One region of the Pantoea sp. CFCC18179 genome, then DNA from elsewhere that is predicted to be linked to it. Evidence: predicted binding sites of a transcription regulator. Region 1 holds the regulator's gene; each other region holds the start of a gene.

The links. The regulator PurR, encoded in region 1, represses purine synthesis genes. The targets are predictions, from matches to a motif close to CANGCAAACGTTTGCNTG.
Positions count from the first base shown of each region.
Region 2: ACPUC7_RS10105 (NCS2 family permease) is a predicted target of PurR. The motif match lies at 4,172-4,189, and genes of this name have one in related genera.
Region 3: guaD (guanine deaminase) is a predicted target of PurR. The motif match lies at 4,661-4,678, and genes of this name have one in related genera.
Region 4: guaB (IMP dehydrogenase) is a predicted target of PurR. The motif match lies at 4,444-4,461, and genes of this name have one in related genera.

Region 1 is NZ_JBNBPM010000006.1:94,782-102,099, reverse strand. It holds gene ACPUC7_RS13425 (alkene reductase) at 1-339, shown strand, start outside; gene gloA (lactoylglutathione lyase) at 449-856, shown strand; gene rnt (ribonuclease T) at 965-1,636, shown strand; gene ACPUC7_RS13410 (Grx4 family monothiol glutaredoxin) at 1,672-2,007, opposite strand; gene ACPUC7_RS13405 (C40 family peptidase) at 2,373-3,164, shown strand; gene cydH (cytochrome bd-I oxidase subunit CydH) at 3,221-3,310, opposite strand; gene purR (HTH-type transcriptional repressor PurR) at 3,585-4,610, shown strand; gene punR (DNA-binding transcriptional activator PunR) at 4,607-5,518, opposite strand; gene punC (purine nucleoside transporter PunC) at 5,630-6,832, shown strand; gene cfa (cyclopropane fatty acyl phospholipid synthase) at 7,133-7,318, shown strand, end outside.
Region 2 is NZ_JBNBPM010000004.1:113,410-120,727, forward strand. It holds gene ACPUC7_RS10075 (oligosaccharide flippase family protein) at 1-653, shown strand, start outside; gene ACPUC7_RS10080 (ATP-grasp fold amidoligase family protein) at 662-1,612, shown strand; gene ACPUC7_RS10085 (YjcB family protein) at 1,669-1,950, opposite strand; gene soxS (superoxide response transcriptional regulator SoxS) at 2,211-2,642, opposite strand; gene soxR (redox-sensitive transcriptional activator SoxR) at 2,742-3,218, shown strand; gene ACPUC7_RS10100 (glutathione S-transferase family protein) at 3,270-3,935, shown strand; gene ACPUC7_RS10105 (NCS2 family permease) at 4,278-5,627, shown strand; gene ACPUC7_RS10110 (Na+/H+ antiporter) at 5,767-7,318, shown strand, end outside.
Region 3 is NZ_JBNBPM010000001.1:19,445-26,762, forward strand. It holds gene xdhB (xanthine dehydrogenase molybdopterin binding subunit) at 1-1,731, opposite strand, end outside; gene xdhA (xanthine dehydrogenase small subunit) at 1,721-3,163, opposite strand; gene guaD (guanine deaminase) at 3,160-4,488, opposite strand; gene ydfG (bifunctional NADP-dependent 3-hydroxy acid dehydrogenase/3-hydroxypropionate dehydrogenase YdfG) at 4,872-5,618, shown strand; gene ACPUC7_RS00120 (YnfA family protein) at 5,691-6,017, opposite strand; gene ACPUC7_RS00125 (DUF1283 family protein) at 6,151-6,486, shown strand; gene ACPUC7_RS00130 (DUF1161 domain-containing protein) at 6,539-6,835, shown strand; gene ACPUC7_RS00135 (MDR family MFS transporter) at 6,872-7,318, opposite strand, start outside.
Region 4 is NZ_JBNBPM010000010.1:107,119-114,436, forward strand. It holds gene ACPUC7_RS18190 (glucose/quinate/shikimate family membrane-bound PQQ-dependent dehydrogenase) at 1-1,181, shown strand, start outside; gene ACPUC7_RS18195 (con-10 family general stress protein) at 1,269-1,451, opposite strand; gene ACPUC7_RS18200 (protealysin inhibitor emfourin) at 1,555-1,881, opposite strand; gene ACPUC7_RS18205 (M4 family metallopeptidase) at 1,878-2,891, opposite strand; gene xseA (exodeoxyribonuclease VII large subunit) at 2,970-4,352, opposite strand; gene guaB (IMP dehydrogenase) at 4,522-5,988, shown strand; gene guaA (glutamine-hydrolyzing GMP synthase) at 6,061-7,318, shown strand, end outside.

The DNA of each region.
Region 1 (7,318 bases):
GCGCTGTGGTACATCAGTGAACTGGGCAAACGTGGTCTGGCGTATCTGCACATGTCCGAGCCAGATTGGGCTGGCGGCCAACCTTATAGCGATGACTTCCGTAAGAAAGTTCGTGCCGCCTTCCCTGGTGTGATTATTGGCGCCGGTGCTTACACCGTTGAGAAAGCTGATGATCTGATCGCGCGTGGCTTGATCGATGCCGTGGCCTTTGGTCGCGACTTCATCGCCAACCCGGATTTGGTGGCGCGTTTGCAGCAAGATGCACCACTCAACCCGCAGCGCCCGGAAAGCTTCTATGGCGGTGGCGCGGAAGGTTATACCGATTATCCAGCACTGTAAGATTTTCGCTGCCGCAGCGGCTGTGCGGCAGCGTTGTTTCATCAGAGAATTAACTCGCTATACTTAGCTGTTTGTCACTTCCTGATGACGTTTGAAAAAAGAGGATGTTATGCGTTTACTTCACACCATGTTACGCGTTGGCGATTTGCAACGTTCCATCGATTTTTACACCCGCGTGCTGGGCATGCGCGTGCTGCGTCAGAGCGAAAACACCGAATACAAATATACCCTGGCTTTTGTTGGTTACACCGAAGAGAGCGAAGGTGCGGTGATTGAGTTGACCTACAACTGGGGCGTGGATAAATACGATCTCGGCAACGCTTACGGCCATATCGCATTAGGCGTGGATAACGTCGCGGAAACCTGCGATCGCATTCGCAGCGCGGGTGGCAACGTCACTCGTGAAGCGGGCCCGGTCAAAGGCGGCTCGACGATTATTGCGTTTGTTGAAGATCCCGATGGCTACAAAATCGAGCTGATCGAAAACAAACACGCCGGTCACGGCCTCGGCAACTAATGCCGCTTGTCAGCCTGCTAATTTGCAGGCTGATTCCCCTCTCCTGCTGCACCCTCCTGCAATTTTTGCCATAATGCGCGCTGCCCTATTTATTGCCATGAGATCCTGATGTCTGAATCGAACGCTTTAAACGCTCTCAACCAACGCTTCCGCGGTTTTTATCCTGTCGTGATTGATGTCGAAACAGCCGGCTTTAACGCGCAAACCGATGCGTTGCTGGAAATTGCTGCCACCACACTGAAAATGGATGAAGAAGGTTGGTTACACCGTGATGAAACGCTGCATTTCCACGTAGAACCGTTTGAAGGGGCCATTCTTAATCCCGCGGCACTGGCGTTTACCGGTATCGATCCGACCAATCCGTTGCGCGGCGCGGTGAGTGAATACGAAGCGCTGCATGCGATTTTCAAAATGGTGCGCAAAGGCACCAAAGATAGCGGCTGCAATCGCGCCATCATCGTGGCGCACAACGCGACTTTCGATCTTAACTTCGTGATGGCCGCCGCCGAGCGTGCCAGCCTGAAGCGCAATCCGTTTCATCCCTTTGCCACCTTCGATACTGCGGCATTAAGCGGTTTGGTGCTGGGGCAAACGGTGTTAGCTAAAGCCTGTAAAGCGGCGGGAATGGAGTTTGATAGCACGCAGGCGCATTCAGCGTTATATGACACCGAGCAAACGGCCACGCTGTTTTGTGAGTTGGTGAATCGCTGGAAACGCCTTGGCGGCTGGCCATTGGCAATCGGTGAAGAGTCAACAGACGATGCATCCGTCGAAGAGTAGATAAAGAAAAGGCCGACATTTGTCGGCCTTCTGCATTATTCCGCTTCTTTATACTTCTCAGCGGTTTCTTTCAGTAACGGCTGAAGTTCGCCGCGCTGGAACATCTCAACGATGATGTCGCAGCCGCCGACCAGTTCACCATCTACCCACAGTTGCGGGAAAGTCGGCCAGTTGGCGTATTTTGGCATTTCAGCGCGGATGTCCGGGTTCTGCAAAATGTCTACGTAGGCGAAGCGCTCGCCACAGGCTGAAAGCGCCTGCACCGCTTGCGCTGAGAAGCCGCAGCTTGGCAGTTTTGGCGAGCCTTTCATGTATAACAGAATCGGGTTTTCTGCGATCTGGCGCTGAATTTTTTCAACAGTACTCATTATTGCCTTCCTTAATCCTTCACTTCGTGTTTGTTTATTGTAGCGATTTAGCCCGCGTACTGAAAACGGGATTTTGCATTTGCATCATGCTAATCGCCATGTTTGTTAAATCAACATCTGACAAATAACATTTTCGTATCATTAATAAGCATTAATAAATTAATAATTAGCAATAGTTTCGCTGGGTTAAGCAGCTGAAATAGCTCATTTTTGCTACAGAATCAATCTGGTAACATATTAATAGAAAAAGGCCTTACCTTTTGGAAAAAAAGTGGATTAGAATTGCCTCGGCGCTGGTCGTTTGATCAGATTTCTCTCACTTTGCCGCAGTCTGTTTCCAATCAGCCTGCTTAACCTGTAACCGGATTATGCGTCTACTAATTACGCTTTTCATACTGGCTTTTGCCCAACTGTTTTTTAATGTGGCCGCGGCTTCTCCGCATGCGCCCGTTAATGCCAGTTCGCCAAAAGCGGAGAAAAAGAGCGCACGTGAAGACGAGCGCCGCAAGCGACGCCCGGTGAAAACCACCACCAAAAAATCGCGCCTGACGTCAGTCCAAAAATTCAAACTCAAAAAACAGACCAAGACCGAAACTGCGCTGCACCATACCACCAGCAAAAAATCCCAGCTTAAACTCACCGGTAAAAAATACGGGCACCAACGCCTGGCGAAAAAATCCTCCGAGATTGAAGTCGATGACGAAGCGCTAGCGCTGACCGGCATCAAAATGAGCAAAGCGCACCGCCAGCGCTATCAAAAAGCGCGTGAAACGGCGATGACCAAATTAATGGGTCAGCTCGGCAAGCCTTATCAATGGGGGGGCACGTCGCCACATACCGGTTTCGATTGCAGCGGCCTGGTGTGGTACGCTTATAAAGATCTGGTGAAATTCAAATTCCCGCGCACCGCCAATGAAATGTATCACTTGCGCGATGCGGCACCGATTAAGCGTGAAATGCTGGAGAAAGGCGATCTGGTGTTCTTCCGCATCAATAACCGCGGAACTGCCGATCATGTTGGCGTTTACCTGGGTAATGGCAAATTTATTCAGTCACCGCGTACCGGCAAAGATATTCAGATTAGCGCATTGGGCGAAGATTACTGGCAGAAACACTACGTGGGTGCGCGCCGCATGATGACACCTAAAACCATTCGCTAGCGGTTGCGCAACACAGATAAAAAAGCCGGATGCTGTTATCAGCTCCGGCTTTTTTATTAATGCATAATAGCGGTAAAACTGAATGCGATAATCATTAACAGCGCGCCAACAGTGGTCATTAGCGCTAATTTCAAATCAGTACTCATCACAGCTCCTTAGTCACACATTCTTTAGGGTTATGACGATTTTGGCATAGCAACCGGCAAAAATCTCGTGTTATCGGCCCGGGCTTGCTAGAATCGCCGCCTTTCGTTGCGCAACCGATTAAGCACGTGCTGGAATATGTGCGCAATGACGTGATTTTGCCTGCTGAAAAACCCCATTTAGCCCGCTGTTTTGGGCCGTAAAAGCATTAGCAGACGCAAACGTTTAACAATATACTTATCAGTAAGTTGCGATAAGCCCAGGAGTACCTTTTTCATGGCAACAATTAAAGATGTCGCGAAACGCGCCGGTGTCTCAACCACCACGGTTTCGCATGTCATCAACAAAACGCGTTTCGTTGCGGAAGAGACGCGTAACGCCGTATGGGAAGCGATCAAAGAATTACACTACTCGCCGAGTGCTGTGGCGCGTAGCCTAAAGGTTAATCACACCAAAACATTGGGTTTGCTGGCGACGTCCAGTGAAGCGCCCTACTTCGCCGAAATTATTGAAGCGGTAGAGCATCACTGCTTTGAGCGCGGATATACGCTGATTCTCGGCAATGCGCACAACGATTTGCAGAAGCAGCGAGCTTATCTGTCGATGATGGCGCAGAAGCGCGTCGATGGCTTGCTGGTGATGTGTTCCGAATATCCAGACGATTTGCTGCAAATGCTGGAAGAGAACCGCAACATCCCGATGGTGGTGATGGATTGGGGCGCTTCGCGTGGTGATTTTACCGATACCGTGCAGGACAACGCTTTCCAGGGCGGCTACCTTGCTGGTCGCTATCTGATCGAGCGCGGACATCGTGACATTGGCGCGATTCCCGGTCAGATGGAACGTAATACCGGCGGCGGTCGTCATGCCGGTTTCCTGCAAGCGATGAGCGAAGCGGGCATTACGGTGCGTCCGGAATGGATCGTTCAGGGCGACTTTGAGCCGGAATCGGGCTATCAGGCGATGCAGCAAATCCTTAATCAGAAACAGCGTCCAACTGCGGTATTCTGCGGCGGCGACATCATGGCGATGGGCGCGATTTGTGCTGCTGATGAGATGGGATTACGCGTGCCACAAGATATTTCAGTGATTGGCTACGATAACGTGCGCAACGCGCGTTACTTCACGCCAGCGCTGACCACGGTGCATCAGCCAAAAGCCGAATTAGGTGAAAAAGCGCTGGAAATGCTGTTGGATCGCATCACCAGCAAGCGTGAAGATCCGCAAACCATTGAGGTTCAACCGACGCTGATTGAGCGCCGTTCGGTGGCGTACGGCCCGTTCCGCGACTATCGCCGTTAAATCGAGGTTTCGCTGAGCCATTCGTGGTTCAGCGTTTCGGCATCGCCAAGATAAGCCAATAACCAATCCAGCGCTGGCGACGCACGCTGTTCTGACCAACTGACGCAGCAGGGGCTATCGGGAAACGTCTGCGGCAATGTCAGTTCCACTAGCGCGTGGCGATTCAGCAACGGACGCGCTAAATGTCCCGGCACCATGCCAACGCACAATCCCGCCTGCAAACAATCCAAGCCGGTTTCCCATTCCGGCACAACCAAACGTCGCTGGTTGTCCAGTGTCCACGTCATGCGGCGCGGCAATGCGCGCGAGGTATCTTCCAGCACCAGCGAAGGCCAGGCGCGCAGCGTTTCATCATTTAATTCAGCTGCATTGACCAACGGATGCTCAGGACTGACGACGCAGCGCCAGTTAAGTGCGCCCATATCCTGGAAAGCGAAGCGCCCACCGACTGGAATCGCCTGGGTTGCGCCAATCGCCACCTCCACCCGCCCATCCGCCAATGCATCCCACACGCCGTTGAACACTTCGTAGCTGATGATCAACTCCATATCGGGGAAATGGCGATAGAAATCTTTCACCAGTTGGCGCGTACGTTGGGGTTTCACGATGCAATCCACGGCAATGCTGAGTTCACCACGCCAGCCGTTTGCCAGTTGCTGACATTGCCTGCGCGTTGCGAGCATTTTTTTGATAACAGAACGACCTTCACGGACAAAATGTTCACCGGCGGGCGTCATCACCACTTCACGATGATGTCTTTCAAACAGCGGTACCGCCAGCCAACTCTCCAACTGGCGTACGGTGTAGCTGACGGCAGAAGGCACGCGATGCAATTCTTGCGCCGCCGCACTAAAGCTTCCAGTGCGCGCCACCGCATCCACCACTTCCAACGCATATTCAGACCACATATTCTTGCCTTCAAAAAATTTAACAGCACCTCGCAAATATTAGCGTTTCACAAAATAGGTTGCACCCTTTTACACTCCCCGCCGTTCAACCTGCCTAATTAGAGAAGCATCATGTTGTCGTCCAGAGCTTTTATGCCTTACCTCGCCGTGCTCAGCATGCTCGGATTTCTTGCCACCGATATGTATTTGCCGGCTTTTGGCGATATGCAGCGTGATTTTGCCAGCGCGCCCGGCACCATTAGCGCGAGCCTAAGCTTGTTTCTTGGCGGCTTTGCTTGTGCTCAAGTTTTTTGGGGACCACTGTCGGATCGTTATGGACGCAAACCTATTTTGCTGGCTGGCTTAGCCATTTTTGCCCTTGGCTGCCTGGGCATGCTGTGGGTGACCGATGTCTACATGATGCTTGCGTTGCGGTTTGTGCAAGCAATTGGTGTGTGTGCTGCGGCGGTGAGTTGGCAAGCGCTGGTGGTTGATCGCTATCCAAAAGCGCAGGCGAATAAAGTTTTTGCCACCATTATGCCGCTGGTGGCGCTTTCACCCGCGTTAGCGCCATTGCTAGGTGCGTGGCTGATTGGCCATTTCCACTGGCGCAGCATTTTTATCACCCTGACGTTAATTGCTATCGTGTTGCTGATTGGCACGCTGCGCTTACCCGCCGTAAAGCGAGCCAGTGCTGACAGAGGCAAACAGCCAAGTTGGTTAAGCTTGCTGAACACCCGCGTTTATAGCGGCAACGTGTTAATCTATTCCGCATGTTCAGCCAGCTTTTTTGCCTGGTTAACCGGTTCGCCGTTTATCCTCGCCGCCGCAGGCTTAACGCCGGCAGATATTGGTCTGAGTTATATTCCGCAGACCATTGCGTTTCTGATTGGTGGATTTGGCTGCCGCGCGCTGCTTAATCGTTATCAGGGCGCGCAATTATTGCCTTGGTTGCTGCTGCTGTACAGCTTGAGCATTCTAAGTCTGTTTGTGGTGGCGTTAATGCCGTCAACTTCGCTGTTTGTACTGCTAATGCCGTTCTGCGGCATGGCGCTGGCGAATGGTGCAATCTACCCCATCGTGGTTGCCAGCGCGCTTGCGCCTTTCCCACACGCTACCGGCAAAGCCGCCGGTTTGCAGAATCTGTTCCAGTTAGGCTTGTGTTTCGCCGCCAGTTTGTTGGTTTCAACCGGACTGGAACGCGCGCTCTACAACACCACTTTAGTGATGGTCGCCACCGTGGTATTGGCATGGGCTGGCTTTGTTTGCCAACGCGGCTTAAGCGCACAAAGTGATAATGCCCTCACTTCCCGTCCCTGCGAAGATAATCAGTAAGGCAACGATTATCGTTAGCAACCTAACGATAACCCGTTGAATATTGACCCACGTGAGCATATACTCGGTGGGTCAGTAATTCTGCTACAAATCAATAATATAAATGTAACACCTTTGCGACCCTGTCGCGGGATGGCGTCTGCACGATAACCAGTGCGATGACCCACTTTGCTGCTCAAATACATACCTCTGTAAATCGTCGGATTTCTGGCGCACGGATTTTCCGTGAGTTCTCTCACAGGTCTTGGGAAATTGGCTATTCTTTTTCTCAGGTTCAGATCGGAAGGTGATGGAGAAGCTATGAGTTCATCTGTTATAGAAGAAGTGAGCCTTGAAGAAAACCACTGGTTTCGGATCGTCAACGAACTGCTAGAGCGCGCTGATATTGCAGTTAATGGCACTCGTCCATGGGATATTCAGGTAAAGCATCCAGACTTTTTTAAACGCGTTCTGGAAGAAGGATCACTGGGTTTAGGTGAAAGTTAC
Region 2 (7,318 bases), on a different contig from region 1:
GCAACACCTATTGGCGCTATCTGCTGTACGCCGGATTGCCGCTGGCGATCTCCAGCATCTTTATCTCGGTGCAGGTCAAAGCGGCGCAGATGTTCTTAGCCGGTATCGCTTCGGCGCGTGACCTCGGTTTATTTGCCGCGGCGAATACTATTTCGGCTTCATGGATTTTCATCCCCGTGGCCATCATCACTTCCTGCTTTTCGGAAATTTTCCGCGAGCGTGGAGAAGCCGCCATCAAGCTCACCGCGCGGCTTAATGGCTATGTCATGGGTGTTTCATTGTTGTTGTTAGCGATGATCGCGATGTACGGCGAAAAAATCATCATCGCTTTGTATGGTCACGAGTACACACAGTCAGGAAGTCTCATTACGTTGTTGTCGTTAGCAACCTGCTTTTCGGCGATGGGCACTGTAGCGTATCGCTACATGGTCAAAGAGGGCGGGTTCAATTATCTGCTGAAGAAAATCGTTTGCCTGATGGTGATCAGTCTGCCGCTTTCATGGTGGCTGATTCAGGGCTACGGCATCATGGGTGCCGCCTGGAGCGTCTTCATCTCAGAATTGCTGTCCCTTACCGTAATGAATTACTTCTTCAAAAACGGCGTCATCCAAAAGATTCAAGTTTCCTCACTCAACTACAAAACCTACAAATGAGGTCCGATATGCTCAAGTTGAAAGATGAACTCAGAAGAAGTTTGCAGTATTTCATCAAGAAGATGCCTTGGTCTTACCAGGACCGGATTTACTATTTTCACAAGTTTCGCAAATTGCCAAACCTGCGTGAGCCAAAGGTCTTCAATGAGAAAGTGATGTACCGCAAATTCGTTCACGGCGATTACCAGATTTATGGTCGTCTGTCGGATAAATATTCGGTGCGCGAATACATCGCCGAGAAAGTGGGCAGCGAATACCTGATCCCGCTGGTGTATGAAACCAGCGATCCTAGCTCGCTGCACACGCTGCCACGCTGGAAAAATACCGTTATCAAGCCGAATCACGGTTCCAACATGGTAGAGATCCTGCTGGAAGAACCGGATGCATTGAAGAAACAGCAGATCATCAGCGATTGTCATCGCTGGCTGAAAACCGATTTCGCCAATGAAGCGCGTGAGATTCACTATCGCTACATTAAGCCGCGCATTCTGGTGGAGCAGTACATTGGCGATGGTAAAACTGCGCCAATTGATTACAAATTCCACATGTTCAACAAGCGCGATGGCAACTTTGAATATGTGTTGCAGGTGATCTACAACCGCTGCAATCCGCTGTTGTCGATGAATTTTTACGTCAACAACCTCAACGAGGCGTATCACAAAATTCGTGATACCGGGCTGGATGTGTCGAAACAAATGGCGCAGTTACAGCACGCGTTAGATTTAAGCAAAAAGCTGGCGAGTGATTTCGATTACGTCCGCGTGGATTGGTACATCGATGGCGAGCAGATCTACTTCGGCGAACTGACCTTTACGCCGGGTGCAGGATTGGTGACCGGTTTGGATCGGGGACTTAATCAGATGATGGGTGATATGTGGATTCAGGATCGTCGCGGTGCAAAGATACCGGGCGTCTCGGTGGGCGAAGTCGCGATTCCCGCCGTATTGAAGAAAATTTGATAATCACACAGCAAAATAAAAAACCCCGCAGATGCGGGGTTTTTTATTGGCGGCGATTAAGGCATCGGCCAATCGGTTGGCGTCTGGCTCATCACCTGAATAAAGGCGTTTTTGGAGATTTCCATAAAGTTGTGCAAATTCTCCATGCTCAAAGTAATACCGAGCAGGCCGGTCACGAACCAGCAAGACATGCCAACACCAATGCCACCGCACAGCAGCGCCATCACGTGATGACTGTTTTGACGCAGTCGAATTTTCATGGTGCTGGCGAAGAACATCATTACCGCACTCAGCAATTCCCAGCGCATAACAATCAAACTGGTGGTTAACGTAGCCATCTCTAAAGCCTCTTAAATCAGTGATATCCCCGACATTCGATCGACATCACTGGCGGCAAAGAAGGAAGGTCAGGGAGGCCCTTCTGGCCGTCTACGGCATAGTGGAAAGTGTGATTTGGCTCACATTATATCACTCGATTTTAAATTTTGAACAAAATTTATACCTGGTATGGTAGAAAATTTTTTATCGAAGCGAGATAGGTAATTGCGGGAGAAGGCGGGCAAAAAGAGGTGCGCCCGCGAAGGGCGCGCAGAAAAGGTCAGCTAACCGGGCAGCACTCGCCGGTGGTGCGCTGGGCAAAACTGTTCATGTTGTTGTCGGCGCAATCAAAACTCAGCAAGCGTGGACGCTGAATCATCGCCTGGCGGCGCATGGTGTGGCGATAGGCAGTTGGCGTTTGCGAGAACTGACGACGGAACACGCGCGAGAACGTCTGCTGCGAGTCATAACCGTACTGCATGGCGATATCGAATACCGGGCGTTGCGTCTGGCGCAGCGCTTCAGCAGCCAATGTCAGGCGGCGTTCGCGAATATAGCCACCCAGCGTTTGTTTCGTGACTGCACGGAACATACGTTGCAGGTGCCATTTTGAATAACCGGATTTTGCCGCGACTTCATCAATCGACAGCGCTTTATCCAGATTCTGATCGATCCAGTGAGTCAGTGAATGAATGATTTCCTGTTGCATCATAGCCTCATCCTTCTGATGGTTTTTTGCCTGGTGAGAAATTCGAAGTTTTGCTGGGGTGCGAGTATAATTCCTCAAGTTAACTTGAGGTAAAGGCCCTAAATGAAAAAAGAACGCAATTACCCGAAGCCGGTGCTGACGCCCGGTGAAGTGGCGAAGCGCAGCGGCGTGGCGGTCTCGGCGCTGCACTTCTACGAAACCAAAGGCTTGATTTTTAGTTCGCGTAACGGCGGCAATCAACGGCGTTATAGCCGCGATGTGTTGCGCCGCGTGGCGATTATCAAGATTGCCCAACGCATCGGCATTCCGCTGGCAACGGTCAGCGACAGTTTGAATCACGTGCCAGCCAACAAGCGCATGTCGACGCAAGAGTGGGACGCGCTAACCCAGCATTGGCGCGAAGAGCTGGATAAACGCATCGAAACCTTGACGCGGTTGCGTAACGATCTGGACGGATGCATCGGCTGCGGCTGTTTATCGATGCGCGATTGCCCGCTGCGTAATCCGGGTGACCGTTTGGGCGAGCAAGGTTCCGGCGCGGTGTTGCTCGATCCTGAACAAGACGAACAGAAGCGTTAAGCCCGCATCCGCTATACTTGCCGGGAAACATTTACCGGCAAGGAAAACCGCATGATCACCGTTCACCATCTGGAAAATTCCCGTTCGCACCGCGTTTTATGGCTGCTGGAAGAGCTGTCGGTGCCGTATCAAATCAAACGTTATCAGCGAGAAAACACCTTGCTGGCGCCGGATTCATTAAAGAAGGTGCATCCGTTGGGCAAATCGCCGGTGATCACCGACGGCAACCGGGTGATCGCCGAATCGGGCGCGATTCTCGAATATCTGCAATTGAAATACGACAGCGAGCACCAACTGGCACTAACCGATGAAGAGGAGCAGATTCAGGCGCGGTACTGGCTGCATTACGCTGAAGGTTCGCTGATGCCGCTGCTGGTGATGAAACTGGTGTTCGCGCAATTTGGCAAGAAGCCGGTGCCGTGGCTGCTGCGTCCGGCGGGCATCGCGTTAAGCAAAGGCATTCAAAAAGCGTGGCTGAATAAACAGTTGGCGTTGCACGGCAGCGTGATCGAACAGCATCTCAGCCAGCATCGTTTTTTTGCCGGTGCACGTTTTAGCATTGCCGATGTGCAGATGAGTTTCCCGCTGCTGGCGCTGCAAATGCGCGGTTCCCTGCGTGAAATGCCCGCCACCGCCCGCTGGCTGGAAACCATGCAGCAACGCGCCGCCTGGCAACGCGCGCTGGAGCAGGGCGGCCCGATTCAGTTTCAGAGTTGATTTGGTTGGTCACCATAACTGGCGACCCTACATTCTGCGGTTTTGTAGGGTCGCCATTTATGGTGACCAAATAACCCTAAACCAGAGCGCATCATCGCATTTATGCGCGCCTAAAACACAGCGTCCCTGGATTTGTCCTGCTCTACCCACGATTAGTAGTTGAAAACCCCATGCCAAACGCCAGATAATCGTTTGCCTTTTTTCCGCGCCCCTTTTTACGGATCGGAATACGCGGCGACGTAAACGTTTGCCTGGATTTTCAGCTTGAAAAACCGCCATCAGGGATCGGCAAAGGTGCGCCGTGCGGCGACTCACATCACAAAAAAATATTGAGGAATAACTATGTCTGGCGAATCGCGCCCGGCCAGTGGAAAACTGGACGCCTGGTTCAACATTTCAGCACGCGGCAGCAGCGTGCGTCAGGAAGTCTTAGCGGGCTTAACCACGTTTTTGGCGATGGTCTACTCGGTGATCGTGGTGCCCGGCATGTTGGGCAAAGCCGGCTTCTCACCGACGGCGGTATTCGTTGCCACCTGTTTGGTCGCCAGCTTTGGCTCAATCATCATGGGCTTGTGGGCCAACCTGCCGATGGCCATTGGTTGCGCTATCTCGCTGACTGCCTTCACCGCTTTCAGTTTGGTGCTCGGTCAGCACATCAGCGTGCCAGTAGCGCTGGGCGCGGTGTTCCTAATGGGCTTGTTGTTCACGCTGATTTCGGTCACCGGCATTCGTGCGTGGATACTCCGCAACTTGCCGATGGGCGTGGCGCACGGCACCGGCGTCGGTATCGGCCTGTTCCTGCTGCTGATTGCCGCAGACGGCATTGGCCTGGTGGTGAAGAATCCTGCGCCGGGCTTGCCGGTGGCGTTGGGCCACTTCGTCTCCTTCCCGGTGATCATGTCGCTGATTGGTCTGGCCGCCATTTTCGGTTTGGAAAAACGTCGCGTACCGGGCGGTATTCTGCTGACCATTATTGCGATTTCGGTTCTCGGGCTGATTTTCGATCCGGCCGTGACTTACCAAGGCTTGTTCGCCATGCCGAGCCTGAAAGATGCCAACGGTCAATCGGCGATGTTTAGCCTCGATATCATGGGCGCGTTGCAACCCGTAGTGCTGCCAAGCGTATTGGCGTTAGTGATGACCGCGGTATTTGATGCTACCGGCACCATTCGCGCGGTCGCGGGTCAGGCAAATCTGCTGGATAAAGATGGCCAGATCATCAACGGCGGACGCGCATTAACCACCGATTCGGTTAGCAGCATCTTCGCCGGTCTGGTGGGCGCATCGCCTGCGGCGGTGTATATCGAATCGGCGGCGGGTACCGCGGCGGGCGGCAAAACCGGTTTGACGGCGATTGTGGTCGGTTTGCTGTTCCTGGTGATTCTGTTTATGTCACCGCTGGCCTATTTGGTTCCTGCTTACGCCACCGCGCCTGCGCTGATGTACGTTGGATTGCTGATGTTGAGCAACGTCGCCAAAATCGACTTCAATGATTTCGTCGATGCGATGTCCGGTTTGCTGACCGCAGTGTTCATCGTGCTGACCTGCAACATCGTCACCGGCATCATGCTGGGCTTCGCTTCGCTGGTGATCGGTCGCCTGTTTGCTGGTGAATGGCGCAAGCTGAATATTGGCACCGTGGTGATTGCTGTGGCGTTAGTGGCGTTCTACGCGGGTGGCTGGGCCATCTAACGGCAAAGTGGATTAATCCCCAGATTTTTCTCTTTCTTGCTCTCGCCGCACATCGGGTTGCCCCGCTGTGCGGCGTTTTGTTTTACACTTTCCAGCGCAACAACATCGCTTTAATGAAAATGATTCGCCTAAGGAAAGCATGGAAATCTTCTTTACTATTCTCATCATGACGCTGGTGGTTTCCCTCTCCAGCGTGGCGGCACGTATTCTGCCGTTTCAAATTCCGCTGCCGCTGGTGCAAATTGCCGCCGGTGCGCTCCTCGCCTTACCGGTCTTCGGCTTGCATGTCGATTTTGATCCCGAACTGTTCCTCGTGCTGTTCATTCCGCCGCTGCTGTTTGCGGACGGCTGGAAAACGCCGATTAACGAGTTCCTGCATCACGGGCGTGAAATCATCGGGCTGGCGCTAGTGCTGGTGCTGATGACCGTGGTCGGCATTGGCTACCTGATTTACTGGCTGGTGCCGGGTATTCCGTTGATTCCTGCCTTTGCGCTGGCGGCGGTGCTGTCGCCCACCGATGCCGTGGCGTTGTCCGGTATCGTCGGGGAAGGTCGCATCCCGAAAAAAATCATGTCGATTGTGCAGGGCGAAGCTCTGATGAACGACGCTTCCGGTCTGGTATCGCTGAAGTTTGCCGTCGCAGTAGCGATGGGCACCATGGTATTTACCTGGGGCGGCGCCAGCGTCGAGTTCCTCAAAGTGGCGGTCGGCGGTTTGGTTGCCGGTGTGGCGATTTGCTGGCTGTACGGCCGCTCGCTGCGTTTGCTGAGCCGCTGGAGTGGTGATGATCCGGCGACACAAACCGTGTTGCTGCTGCTGTTGCCATTCGCTTCCTATCTGATTGCCGAACACCTTGGCGTGTCGGGCATCCTCGCTGCCGTGGCTGCCGGTATGACCATCACCCGTTCTGGCATTATCCGCCAGGCTCCGTTGGCGATGCGTTTGCGCGCGAATAGCGTGTGGCAGATGCTGGAATTTGTCTTCAACGGCATGGTGTTCCTGATGCTGGGCCTGCAACTGCCGGGCATTCTCGAAACCTCTGTCGCGCAGGCGAATGCCGATCCCAACGTTGAGCTGTGGATGCTGTTTACCGACGTGGTGCTAGTGTATGCCGCGTTGATGGTGGTGCGCTTCGGCTGGTTGTGGATCATGAAACGCATCAGCCAGCGCTTCCTGAAAAACAAGCCGCTGGAGTTCTCTAACTATTCGCTGCGTGAACTGCTGATTGCTTCTTTCGCTGGCGTGCGTGGGGCGATTACGCTGGCCGGTGTGCTGTCGATTCCGCTGTTCCTGAGCAATGGCGACGCCTTCCCGGCGCGTTATGAGCTGATTTTCATCGCCACCGGCGTGATTCTGCTGTCGTTGCTGGTCGGTGTGGTACTGCTGCCCATCCTGCTGCGTGATGTTGAAAAGATTGATAAAACCGGTCACCGCCGCGAGATTCAATTTGCGCGCGCGGCGATGGCGGGCGTGGCGATTGAAAGCCTGCACAAGATGGAACAGCGGCTGGAAACCGATACCGAAGAGAACATCGATCCGGAGTTGCTGAAGGAAGTGAGCCTGCGGGTGATTGGCAATTTACGTCGCCGTGCGGAAGGTAAAAATGATATCGAGCAGGCGCAGTTTGCCGAAAATCTGGAGCGTCGTTTCCGCCTGAATGCATTGCGTGCTGAACGTGCCGAGGTGTATC
Region 3 (7,318 bases), on a different contig from region 1:
CACGATGCCATTGTTGAAACTTACCGCTTCGGCGCTGCATTGATGCTGCTGGCACAACATCTCCGTCATGCGATCACGCAAGATCTGCGCCGCATTTTGCGCCGCTTTGCCGTTGAGATCGGCACCGCTGGATGCCGCCGTCGGCGAGGTGTTCGGCACTTTGCCGGTGTCGGTCGCGGTCACCTGAATCTGGCTGATATCGATTTGCAGCACTTCGGCAACAATCTGCGCCACTTTGGTGTTCAATCCCTGGCCCATTTCGGTACCGCCGTGATTGAGCTGCACCGTGCCATCGGTGTAAATCAGAATCAGCGCACCGGCCTGGTTGAGGAAACTGGAGGTGAAAGAGATACCAAACTTCACCGGCGTCAGTGCCAATCCGCGTTTCATAAAACGACTGCTGGCGTTGAACGCGCTAATTTCTGCACGCCGTGCCGCATATTCACTGCTGATTTCTAGCTGCGCGGTCATCTCATCCAGCAGGTTGTCCTCGACCTGCTGGTGGTAATGGGTGATGTTGCGATCGGTTTTGCCGTAATAGTTACGTTTACGCAGCTCTAACGGATCGAGCCCGATTTCACGCGCGATGTGATCCATGATCTGTTCAATCGCCACCATGCCTTGCGGGCCACCGAAGCCACGATACGCGGTGTTTGAGGCGGTGTGCGTGCGGCAGCGATAACCGGTAATCAGTGCATCGCCGAGATAATAGGCGTTGTCGGCGTGAAACATCGCGCGATCGACAATCGATCCGCTAAGATCGAGCGAATAACCGCAGTTACCGGCCAGATCGATTTTCACGCCACAAAAGCGCCCTTCATCATCCACGCCGACATCGTAGCATACGAAAAACGGATGACGTTTGCCGGTGATTTGCATGTCGTCACGCCGCGCAAGGCGCATTTTTACTGGTTTGCGCAACTGGCGCGCGGCAATCGCACACAAACAGGCAACACCCGCCGCCTGAGTTTCTTTGCCACCAAAACCGCCGCCCATGCGCCGCATATCAATGGTGACTTTGTTCATGCTGATGCCCATCACTTCCGCCACCAGCTTCTGTACTTCAGTGGGGTTTTGCGTGGAGGAAAACACCTGCAAGCTATTGTCTTCGCCAGGAATGACCAGCGCGGTTTGCGTTTCCAGGTAGAAATGTTCCTGGCCGCCAATGTGAAATTCGCCTTGAATACGCCGTGGTGCACGTGCCAGCGCCGCCTCTGCATCACCGCGTTGATGAATGTGCGGCTGCTGCACGAAAAAGCGCTGTTCCAACGCTTCGCGCACGTCGAGCACCGCAGGCAATGGTTGATACTCGATGATCGCCGCCGCTGCACCCGCCCTTGCCGCTTCGGGTGATTCAGCAGCGACCGCAATCACAATTTGGCCAAAATATTCGATGGTATCCTGCGCCAGCAGCGGATCGCCGGGTTCCAGCGGCCCAACATCGTTGACGCCAGGCACATCGCGCCAGGTCAACACACTGACAACGCCAGGCACCGCGTAGCACGGCTGCACATCCAATTTGGTGATACGTGCATGCGCATGTTCGCTGAGGCGCGGACAAAGATGCAGCAATCCCGGCAAATCCGGTTTATCGTCGATATAGATGGCTTCGCCGGAAACATGCTTATCGGCACTTTCATGCTTGTTGCTGCGACCGACGCCCGTTTGCATGGTGCTGGCAAACTGGGTTTTCAGTAAGGTTTCGTTGAGTTCCGGACGGTTATGAGACATAGCGCGACACCTCCGCAATGGTCAGTTCGCCACAAGCCTGCGCGTAATAGCGGCGCAGCAGATTGCGCGCCACCTGTAAGCGATAATCCGCACTGGCACGAAAATCACTCAGTGGCTGGAAGTCTGTGCCCAATGCGGCACAGGCTTTTTCAATGCTGGTTAAATTCAATGGCTGACCAAGCAATTCAGCTTCTGCCGCCAGTGCGCGTTTCGGTGTCGCCGCCATACCGCCAAACGCCAACCGTGCTTCAACCACCAATCCACTCTCGATTTGCAGATTGATGGCGGCAAACACCGCTGAAATATCGTCGTCGAGGCGTTTTGCCACTTTCCATGCCGCAAAGTTGGGTGACAATGTCACTTTAGGGATGGTGATGGAGCGGATAAATTCGCCAGCTTGTAATTCCGTTTGACGATACGCGGTAAAAAATTGATCCAGCGGCACTTCTCGCAGATTGTCGCCCTGTTGCAACACCAGCCGTGCATTTAGCGACAGTAACATCGGTGCGCCGTCGCCGATGGGCGACGCATTGCCAATATTGCCGCCCAGCGTGCCTTGATTACGAATTTGCAGCGAAGCAAAGCGTTCCAACATGTCGCTAAATGCCGGAATGTGTGGTGCGAGAAATTGATAACAATGATGTAACGACGCCGCCGCGCCAAGGTGAAAACTCTCTGCATCTTCGGAGCAGTGCTTCAATTCATCAATCTGTTCCAGCGCGATTAATAACGGCAGTCGTTTGTATTGCTGAGTGATTTGCAGCGTCAAATCGGTGCCACCGGCCACCAAACGTGCCTCGGGATATTGCTGATACAGCGCAGCAAGTTGCGCTACGGTTTTCGGTAGATAACAGCGACTGCCATTGGCTTCAATGCTCTGCACCTCATCGCTGCTTAACGCTTGTAAACGCTGTACCAGCGCAGCGGCATTGTCGCTGAATTCATCGTTAACAGATGAAGCACAGGCTTGTTGTGCCGCATCCATAATCGGTCGATAGCCGGTGCAACGACACAAATTCCCCGCCAGTGCCTGCTCAGCCTGATGGCGATCCCAGCCCTGGCTATTTTTTTGCAGCGTGAACAGCGACATCACAAAACCTGGTGTGCAGTAGCCGCATTGCGAACCGTGGCAATCCACCATCGCTTGTTGCACGCTGTGTAATTCGCCGCCCTGTTTGAGATCTTCTACGGTAATCAGTTGCTTACCTTGCAAACTACTCACCAACGTTAAGCAACTGTTCACCGCTTGATAGTGCATTTTACCTTCAACCACTTTGCCCAACGTAACGGTACAAGCGCCGCAATCGCCCGAGGCGCAACCCTCTTTGGTGCCACGCCGTTGCTGTTGGCCACGCAAATAGTTGAGCACGGTGAGATTGGGATCCAGCTCATGTTCGGTGATTAAACGATTGTTGAGTAAAAACTGAATCATGCGATTTGCTCCTCAGTTTCACGCTGCCAAACCGGTTTGCCACTTACCCAGGTTTGCGCGATGTTACGATCGTCACCCAAGGTCATCATCACAAACAGACGTTCCCAAATATCTTTGCTATTGGCGTTACGCAGTTTTTGCAACGGCGACACCGCCGGATCGAGCACCACAAAATCGGCCTCTTTGCCGGGATTGAAGTTGCCAATCACATCATCGAGATCCAAGGCGTGCGCGCCGCCCAACGTGGCATGATAGAAGGCTTCGCAGGCGCTGAGTTTGTATTGTTGCAGCTGGCCCACTTTGTAGGCTTCGCCCAAGGTTTGCAGCAGATTAAAGGTGGTTCCTGCTCCGACATCGGTGCCAATCCCCATACGTACGCCTTGCTGCCAGCAACGTTTGATATTGAACAAACCGCTCCCGAGGAACAGATTTGAGGTTGGGCAGAAAGCAATTGACGAATCGGTATCATGCAGGCATTGCCATTCTTTATCGTCCAGATGCAAGCAGTGGGCAAAGACGCTGCGTTTTCCAGTCAGTTGATGATGATGATAGACGTCGAGATAGCCTGCGCGCTCTGGGAATAACGATTTAACCCAGGCAATTTCCTGCTGGTTTTCGCTCAGATGCGTATGCATCCAAACATCTGGAAACTCATCACGCAGTTGACGGACTTTATCCAGCAATTCTGGTGATGACGTAGGGGCGAAACGCGGCGTTAATGCATAGCTCAGACGACCACGTTGATGCCAGCGTTCAATCAATTCCCGCGTGTGCTGATAACTCTGTTCCGGCGTTTCGGTCAGATATTCCGGCGCGTTGCGATCCATCATCACTTTGCCAGCTATCAAGCGCATATCAAGCTGCTGTGCCGCACTGAACAGCGCATCGACCGATTGCTTATGAACCGTGCCAAACACCAGCGCCGTGGTGGTGCCGTTCGAAAGCAATTGATGCAGGAAGAATGCCGACATCTGCGCCGCGTGATCGGGACAATGATATTGGCTCTCCACCGGGAAAGTGTATTGATTGAGCCACTCAAGTAGCTGCTCGCCAAAAGCGCCAATCATTTCGGTTTGTGGATAATGAATATGGGTGTCGATAAAACCCGGCACGATCAGTTTGCCGCGCAGATCGATGACGTTGGCCGCATCAACACGCCCTTCTGCGATTTGCCAGCTTTCAAGGCTGACTACTTTGCCATCACGCAGCGTTAATAGACCATCTTCGAGATAGCGCGCATTGGCGGCGATGTCGTCGGGCTGCGCGGCCAGAGCGGTAAAATCAAAGAAGCTGGCGCGCAGCAGCGTTTCGGGTGCGTAAGGCATAAGGGTTCCTTGGATCTTTTATTTGTGCAGATGATTGCCTTAAACAGTGTTTGCAAAGCGCGTGCCAATCCAAATAACAAAAAATAGTGTTTATTTTCAATAATATGCATTGATAATCCCATTTTTTCTGTCACGATGAGATTGCAATCGTGTGCGCAACCGGTTGCCTACATTCGCAATCGGTTGCGATTTAACATTCGTTGTGTTGAGCGGATTTTTGGCAGTGAAGAAGACTTCATTCCCTGCGCGTTCGTGGTGCGTTAATGCACTTGTACTGTGCAGGTAAAATTCTGCAACACGCTGCTTTGGCTTTTCATGAGCAAGGGTTCGAGGTTAATGCTAAGGTGTGGCAGATAACCTGAAATCGTTTAAGGAACAGTGAGATGATTATTTTTGTTACTGGTGCAACTGCCGGTTTTGGTCAAAGTATCACCCGCCGCTTCATTGCTACAGGTCATAAAGTGATCGCCAGCGGTCGCCGTGCTGAGCGCTTAAAAGAGTTGAAAGATGAGTTGGGCGACAACCTGTATACCGTGCAACTCGACGTGCGCAATCGTGCCGCCATTGATGAAGTGATTGCTTCCCTGCCCGCTGAATGGCGCGATATCGATGTGCTGGTGAACAATGCTGGCCTGGCGTTGGGCGTGGAACCTGCGCATAAAGCCAATATCGAAGACTGGGAAAATATGATCGACACCAACAATAAAGGTTTGGTGTACATGACGCGTGCGGTGCTGCCGGCGATGGTGGAACGCAACGTCGGTCATATTGTGAATATCGGATCGATTGCCGGTAGTTGGCCATATCTGGGTGGCAACGTGTATGGCGCGACCAAAGCGTTTGTGCGCCAGTTCAGCCTCAACCTGCGTACCGACCTGCACGGCACTGCGCTGCGTGTCACCGATATTGAGCCAGGATTGGTTGGTGGCACCGAGTTTTCCAACGTACGCTTTAAAGGCGATGACAATAAAGCTGAGCAAGTTTACGAAGGAACGACGGCGTTGACCGCTGAAGATGTGACGGAAGCAGTATATTGGGTGACTACGCTGCCGAAGCACGTCAATATCAATACTTTAGAAATCATGCCAGTCACGCAAACCACTGCCGGTTTGAAGGTGCATAAGGGTTAATTAGATTTTATGGGTGCGCACTTTTGCGCACCCGGTCACCATAAATGGCGACCCTACGACAATACAAATACTCTAACCGCGGCCCCAGCCTGAAACGATAATCAGCATGCCGCTTAACGCTACCAATCCGCCGACCCAATCCCAGGTACTCAACTTTACGCCATCCACCACACGCAGCCAGATCAAAGCCGTTAACACATAGACGCCGCCGTATGCGGCATAAACCCGTCCGCTGGCCGCCGGATGCAAGGTTAACAGCCAAACAAACATCGCCAAACTGGCTGCCGCCGGAACTAATAGCCATGCGGTCATGCCCTTCTTCAACCATAACCACGGCAAGAAACAGCCAACAATTTCCGCTATCGCAGTAATAAAAAACAGCAAGGCGGTTTTTAGCAGCATACAAACTCTCTCTGTTACTTAAACAAATGGCTCAGCGCTGGTGAGCAAAGAAGCAGCGATGATATACTAGCGCACAGTGTTGTTACAGCCGCGATCCCAGCTGTAATGGTGTTAACTAAAGGAAGTCACGATGAAAAACCTGTTTTCTACTTTGCTGGCTGCGGTGCTGACCTCCAGCGTATTACTGGCTGCGCCAATCGCTTTTGCCAAAACCGATCGCCTGATCATCGAAGACGGCAGCAGCGCCTCGAGCAATGAAGCCGCGCGTCAAAGCAAAGAGCAGTGGAACGACACGAAAAATCTGCGCAACATGGTGAATACTCGCGTGGAGAAAGAGTTCGATAAAACCGATAAAGCCTTTGATACCCGCGATTCCTGCGAAAAGAGCTACAACGTCAACGCGTATTGGGAACCGAATACCCTGCGTTGCCTTGATCGCCGTACCGGGCGCCCGGTTGCACCGTAATGCGTTAACACTGCTATAGTTTTTAAAGGAATTCTGACCAAAGGAGTGAACGATGAAAAAACGTAATGCAGTTCTGCTGCTGGCGATGCTGGCACTGCCGGTGCTGGCACAAGCTTCTTGCGAAAGTGTGAAAGCGGACATCAGCAAAAAGATCATCAACAATGGTGTCGCGGAAGGCGATTTCACCCTGGATATCGTGCCTAACGATCAGGCCGATCAAGCCGGTGGCCAGGTGGTTGGCCATTGTGAGAACGACACACAGAAAATCGTCTATAAGAAGAATGGTCGCGATGCGGATAGCAACGTGCCAGACAGCGCAGGCAGTTCGCAAGACGCGCCAGCGCAATAAAGAGTCCCTTCGGGCGGCGAGCTAGCCGCCCTGCTTTTACTCCGCTTCCGGCCGCTGACGCGGCATCAGCCAGGCAACCCACAGCGTTAATATCGCGATCAGCAATGACACCACAAATACCCAATGCAACGACGTGGCAATCTGCCCGGTCCAGTGCTGCAAAGTGGCTTCCGGCAGCGCCTGACGGCTTTGATGCGACATGATTTGCTGCATCGGATCGTCTGCTTGTGGTAAACGCAGTGACAGGTTGAGATTGAGTACCGCACCGAGTAGCGCCGTTCCTAATGCTGAACCCAGCATCCGGCTGAACATGATCGATGCGGTACAGATGCCGCGGATATCGTAATGCGCATGATTTTGCACCGACACCAAAAAAGTGGTGCTGGTCATGCCCATGCCGGTTCCAATCACAAAGGCAGTAAATCCGGCCTGCATGATCGAGCTATCGCTACGTAATAGCAGCAATAACGCGCTACCCGTGAT
Region 4 (7,318 bases), on a different contig from region 1:
CACCAATGTCTTACGATCCGGCAATGAACACCGTGTTCCTGCCGATGGGTAGCTCGTCAGTGGATCTGTGGGGTGCGAACCGTACCAAACTGGATCACACTTACGGCGCGTCCATCCTGGCGCTGGATGCTACTACCGGTAAGCAGAAGTGGGTTTATCAGACCGTACATAACGATCTGTGGGACTTCGACCTGCCAATGCAACCGAGCCTGGTAGACTTCCCGATGAAGGACGGCACCAACAAGCCGGCCGTGGTTATCGGGGCCAAAACCGGCATGATTTGGGTGTTGGATCGCCTGACCGGCAAGCCTTTGACTAAAGTTGAAGAGCTGCCAATGCCGCAGGGCCATATCCCGAACGAGCAGTACACCAAAACTCAGCCGCATTCGGTTGAGATGCCAAGCATCGGTAATCAGAAATTGACCGAAGCAGATATGTGGGGCGCAACGCCGTTCGATCAGCTGGCGTGCCGTATTGCCTTCAAAGGTATGCGTTACGATGGCCTGTTCACGGTACCGGATACTGATATGTCGCTCAGCTTCCCAGGTTCACTGGGTGGCATGAACTGGGGCGGTATCTCGTTCGATCCGAATAACCAATACATGTTCGTTAACGACATGCGTTTGGGCCTGTGGGTACAGATGATCCCACAAGACACCAGCAAATCTGCGGCAAGCAACGGTGGCGAAGCGATCAACACCGGCATGGGCGCAGTTCCGCTGAAAGGCACACCGTATGCGGTTAACAAAAACCGCTTCATGTCGCCGCTGGGCATTCCATGCCAGGCTCCGCCATTCGGTACTTTGTCTGCGATTGATATGAAAACCCGTCAAATCGTGTGGCAGGTGCCAGTGGGTACCGTGCAGGATACCGGTCCGTTTGGTATCAAAATGCATGCGCAGATGCCAATCGGTATGCCGACCTTGGGCGGCACGCTGGCTACACAGGGCGGCCTGGTGTTCATCGCGGGTACGCAGGATTACTATCTGCGCGCCTTCGATAGCTCAACCGGTAAAGAAGTGTGGAAAGCGCGTCTGCCAGTGGGCAGCCAGGGCGGTCCAATCAGCTATGTTTCGCCAGAAAATGGCAAGCAGTACATCCTGATCTCAGCGGGTGGCGCGCGTCAGTCGCCAGACCGTGGTGATTACGTGATTGCTTACGCGCTGCCAGACAGCAAGTAAGTTCGAAGCATGAGAAAGGCCGACATCATGATGTCGGCCTTTTTTTATCACCATCCGTGGCAGACACCTTCCATTAAGGTACCTTATTTACTGCTGCTTGGAGGGACGACGGCTTTTTTGACCTCCTTTTCTTCCAGCTTCCCTGGCTCTTTCAGGATCGTTTCTGAAATTACCCCCGCTGACTTTGCCGCCAGCACTACCTGCTTCCCTGGCGCGCTCCGGGTCTTCTGCAAAGTTCCCGGCACCACCTCGTTGCGATTTTTGTGTCATAGCAGAGACCTCATCTAAGGGTGTTTTCTTCGACGTGGACTAGCTAGCCACTTACTGAGTATAGTCAGTAAGTTAGGTCCTGCCTTGAGAGATCTCTGAGAAGCTATTCACCATCGCGCCACAACGCTTGCAGCTCGGCGGGCGCAGACTGTTCCGGAATCAAAATCACCAGCGCACCGGCTTCGTGATGGGTGGCATAGGTAATCTGAATGCGGTAATAACGTTGATCGCCTCGGCCGATGTTGGCCGCCTGATCTTCCGGCTCGCCAAGCGGCAGCGCTTGTTCGAGCACCTCGCAAACGCGCTGTTTTTGCGGCTCTGGCAATTGCGCCAGCGCAAAGCGTCGTTCGCCGCGTAGTTTGGGGATAAAAGCGATACCGCCTTCACGTGCCAGTTCGATGATCGCGTCATCGGTGAGTTGAATGTTCACTTTACGCCTACCTGCTGCCAGGCGGATTGGATGGCGTCCGCCACTGATTGATTAAAGCGCGTACTGGCGTGCTTAACCGTGAAGCTGGCAAAGGTGCTGAAGTCGGCATCCTGTGGCAGCGTTTTATCGCACAACGTGTCATACCAGGCTCGTCCCGCCAATTCCCAGGCAAAGCCGCCCAACGCTTTAGCCGCAAGATAAAATGCCCGATTGGGAATGCCGGAATTGAGATGCACGCCGCCGTTGTCATCGCGCGTCTCGATGTAATGCGCCATATCGGCAGGCTGCGGATCTTTGCCCAGCACCGGATCGTCATAAGCGGTGCCGGGAGCCGACATCGATCGCAATCCTTTGCCATTGATGCCTTTTGCCAGCAAACCTTCACCGATAATCCAGTCGGCCTGATCGGCGCTTTGTTTAAGGTGGAACTGTTTCACCAACGAACCAAATACGTCAGACATTGATTCGTTTAAGGCGCCGGCCTGCTGGAAATAGATCAATCCGGCTTCGGTTTCCGTCACGCCGTGCGTGAGTTCATGCGCCACCACGTCCAGCGCGATAGTGAAGCGATTGAAAATCTCACCGTCGCCATCGCCAAACACCATCTGCTGGCCGTTCCAAAAGGCGTTCTGATACTCCTTGCCGTAATGCACGGTGCCATCAAGCTTCAGCCCTTTGTTATCCAGTGAATTACGTTGAAAGGTTTGCCAGTAGAAATCGTAGGTGATGCCGAGATAATTCCACGCTTCTTCGGCGGCGATATCACCGTTGCTCGGTTGACCTTCGTCGCGAATCAAGGTGCCGGGTAGATTTTGTGTGCCTTCACCATCGTAGATAGCGCGTAGCACGGTGCCGGGCTGGGCGGTGGTTACACTGGCGGGTTGGCGATTATGTTCGCCCATCAGTTGTTGCACGTGGGTGAGGGTGCGACGCGCGTAGTCTTGTTGCGCGCCAGAGCAGTTAGCAATGATATTACGCAGGATGTACGGAGGAATAACGCTGTGAGTCATACCAAACTCCCTGGCTGATGTATGTACCAGAAAGTATAGACCCGCGCGATCATATCGGGGCGGCCTTGGCCCGGCCGTTTAAGCGTCGGTTAAAGGCTTTTTACGGCGCGGCGCTTTTTGTGGCTCCAGTGCTGTTACCTGACTTTCCACCCAACCATCATCCAATCGGGTGCGCAGCAAATCACCTTTATGCAACTGCCTGGTTTTCTTCACCACCTGGCCCTGATTGTCAGTGGTGACGCTAAAACCACGCGCCAGCGTCGCCAAAGGACTTACACCTTCCAATTGCGCCGCCAGATTGCCAAAACGTTGGCGATTATGACTGAGTTGCTTTTCCATGCCTTGCTGCAAACGATAATGCCATTGCTGCAATTGTTGCTGGGCGCGCAGAATCCGGCCTTGCGGCTGCTGCGCATTGAGGCGTTGTAGCAGACGATCTTGCTGACGATTGGCGAGCCTCATGCGTTGATCCATCGCTTCGCCGAGACGACGCTGGAGCTGGAACAGCGCGGTTTGCTGTCGCGCCAGACGCAGTTGCGGATGCTGCTGCTGCAAGCGATGTTGAATGCGGGTAAAGCGCCGCTGCTGCTGCGCCAGATAGTAATCCATCGCCATTTCCATGCGCTGCTGTTGTGACTGCAAGCGGCGCAATAGTTCTAGCTGATTGCGGCTCACCAGCTCGGCCGCCGCAGAAGGCGTTGGCGCGCGCAGGTCGGCAACAAAATCGGCGATGGTGACATCGGTTTCGTGTCCCACCGCGCTGACGATCGGCAAGCGGCTGGCGAAAATCGCTCGGGCCACGCGTTCGTCATTGAAACTCCATAAATCCTCCAGCGAACCGCCGCCACGGCCAACAATCAACACGTCGCACTCATCACGTTGGTTAGCCAGTTCGATGGCGCGCACAATCCCAGCCGGCGCGTCTTCACCTTGCACGGCGGTGGGATAGATGATGACCGGCAATGAGGGATCGCGGCGATGTAGCACGCGCAGCACATCATGCAGCGCTGCGCCGGTCGCGGACGTGATCACACCTACCTGACGCGCCGGATCCGGCAACGGCTGTTTAAATTGCTGATCGAACAAACCTTCCGCCGCCAGGCGCGCTTTAAGCTGCTCAAATTGTTGTTGCAGTAAGCCTTCGCCAGCCGGATGCATGCTTTCGATAATCAGCTGATAATCACCGCGCGGTTCGTAAAGCGTAATGCTGGCGCGCACTAAAACCTGCTGACCATGTTGCGGACGGAAGGTGACGCGGCGATTGCTATTGCGGAACATCGCGCAACGCACTTGTGCGCCATCATCCTTTAGCGTGAAGTACCAATGGCCGGAAGAGGGCTGGGTAAAATTTGAGATCTCAGCGCTGAGCCACACCAGGCCCATCTCATTTTCCAGCAGTTGACGCACCGTGGTGTTCAGGCGACTAACAGTAAAAATATTGGCGGTTGGCGGTAGCGACATGTGATGTAGATCAAATTTTAAATCAGAGGGTTAATTAACCGATACTACCTTTCTGGCTCGCAGGATCAAGACTTTTTCTGAAAAAACACTGGAGGCAATCGGTTTCGGCCTGTATAATGCCGCGGCAATATTTTATCTGTTTTAATCGCCCCCAGGTGGAGATATTGCAATGTTAAGAATCGCTAAAGAAGCCCTCACATTTGACGACGTTCTGCTCGTTCCCGCTCACTCCACTGTCTTACCGAACACGGCTGATCTCAGCACTCAACTGACGAAAAACATCCGTCTGAACATCCCAATGTTGTCCGCTGCAATGGATACCGTGACCGAAGCCGGTCTGGCAATTGCATTGGCGCAGGAAGGTGGTTTGGGCTTCATTCACAAAAATATGTCGATTGAGCGCCAGGCTGACGAAGTGCGTAAAGTTAAGAAACACGAAAGCGGCGTAGTCACTGACCCGCAAACCGTGTTGCCGACTACCGCGTTGTCTGCGGTGAAAGAGCTGACCGAGCGTAACGGCTTTGCTGGCTATCCGGTGGTGAACACCGATAACGAATTAGTCGGCATCATTACTGGCCGTGACGTGCGTTTCGTTACCGATTTGAGCCTGCCGGTTTCTGCGGTGATGACACCGAAAGAGCGCCTGGTAACGGTGAAAGAGGGTGAAGCACGCGAAGTTGTGCTGCACAAAATGCACGAAAAACGCGTTGAGAAAGCGCTGGTGGTGGACGACAGCTTCCATCTGCTGGGCATGATCACCGTTAAAGACTTCCAGAAAGCTGAGCGTAAACCTAACGCCTGTAAAGATGCTGAAGGCCGTCTGCGTGTCGGTGCTGCGGTGGGTGCGGGCGCTGGCAACGAAGAGCGTGTTGATGCGCTGGTAGCTGCGGGTGTTGACGTGTTGCTGATTGACTCCTCACACGGCCATTCAGAAGGCGTGCTGCAACGCATTCGTGAAACCCGCGCTAAATATCCAAATCTCGAAATCATCGGCGGTAACGTGGCAACGGGCGCAGGCGCATTAGCGCTGGCCGAAGCTGGCGTGAGCGCGGTGAAAGTCGGTATCGGTCCGGGTTCAATCTGTACCACGCGTATCGTCACTGGCGTTGGCGTGCCACAGATCACTGCGGTTTCAGATGCGGTTGCTGCGCTGGAAGGCACTGGCATTCCGGTTATCGCTGATGGCGGTATTCGCTTCTCTGGCGACATTGCCAAAGCGATCGCTGCGGGTGCTGCTGCCGTAATGGTTGGCTCCATGTTTGCGGGTACTGAAGAATCTCCGGGCGAAATCGAGTTGTATCAGGGCCGTTCGTTCAAATCTTATCGCGGCATGGGTTCTTTGGGCGCGATGTCTAAAGGCTCTTCAGACCGTTACTTCCAGACCGATAACGCTGCGGATAAATTAGTGCCAGAAGGTATCGAAGGCCGCGTGGCTTACAAAGGTCGCCTGAAAGAGATCGTGCACCAGCAGATGGGTGGCTTGCGCTCTTGCATGGGGCTGACCGGCTGCGCCACCATTGACGATCTGCGTACTAAAGCGGAGTTCGTCCGCATCAGCGGCGCGGGCATCACCGAAAGCCACGTGCACGACGTGACCATCACCAAAGAGTCACCAAACTACCGCATGGGTTCATAATCCCGTAAAATTTAGCGCCCGGCACCCGCCGGGCGCTTTTATTATTAAGTCCATCCCAATGGAAACGCCTCAATGACGACTGAAAATATTCATAAACATCGCATTTTGATCCTCGATTTTGGTTCTCAGTACACGCAACTGGTTGCGCGCCGCGTGCGCGAACTCGGCGTTTACTGCGAGCTCTGGGCGTGGGATGTCACCGAAGAGCAGATTCGCCAGTTCAACCCGAACGGCATCATTCTTTCTGGCGGTCCGGAAAGCACCACCGAGCTGAACAGCCCGCGTGCGCCGGAATACGTGTTCAACGCTGGCGTGCCAGTGCTGGGCGTATGCTATGGCATGCAGACCATGGCGATGCAGTTGGGCGGCAAGGTTGAAGGTTCGAACGAGCGTGAATTTGGTTATGCGCAGGTGGAAGTTCTGACGCAGAGCGCTTTAGTGCGTGACATCGAAGATGCCATCAGCGCAGCCGGCAAACCGCTGCTGGATGTGTGGATGAGCCACGGCGACAAAGTCACCGCTATCCCAGCCGGCTTCGAAACCGTTGCCAGCACCGAAACCTGTCCGTTCGCCATCATGGCTAACGAAGAGAAGAAATTCTACGGCGTGCAGTTCCATCCGGAAGTGACGCACACGCGTCAAGGTCTGCGCATGCTGGAGCGTTTCATTCGTGACATCTGCGGCTGCGAAGCATTGTGGACGCCAGCCAAAATCATCGAAGACGCGGTTGAACGCATTCGTGAGCAAGTTGGCGAAGACAAAGTGATCCTCGGCCTGTCTGGCGGCGTGGACTCTTCTGTCACCGCGATGCTGTTGCACCGCGCCATTGGCGATCGTCTGACCTGCGTGTTCGTGGATAACGGTTTGCTGCGTCTTAACGAAGCGGAGCAAGTGCTGGAGATGTTCGGCGACCACTTCGGTCTGAACATTGTGCACGTTGCCGCTGAAGCGCGTTTCCTCGATGCGCTGGCAGGCGAGAACGATCCAGAAGCCAAGCGTAAGATCATTGGTCGCGTGTTCGTTGAAGTGTTCGACGAACAAGCGCTGCGTCTGGAAGAGGTTAAGTGGCTGGCGCAAGGCACCATCTATCCTGACGTGATTGAATCGGCGGCTTCAGCGACCGGCAAAGCACACGTGATCAAATCGCACCACAATGTGGGCGGTCTGCCGAAAGAGATGAAGATGGGCTTGGTTGAGCCGCTGAAAGAGCTGTTCAAAGACGAAGTGCGCAAAATCGGTCTGGAACTCGGCCTGCCGTACGACATGCTGTACCGTCACCCGTTCCCAGGTCCAGGCTTGGGCGTGCGCGTGCTGGGCGAAGTGAAGAAAG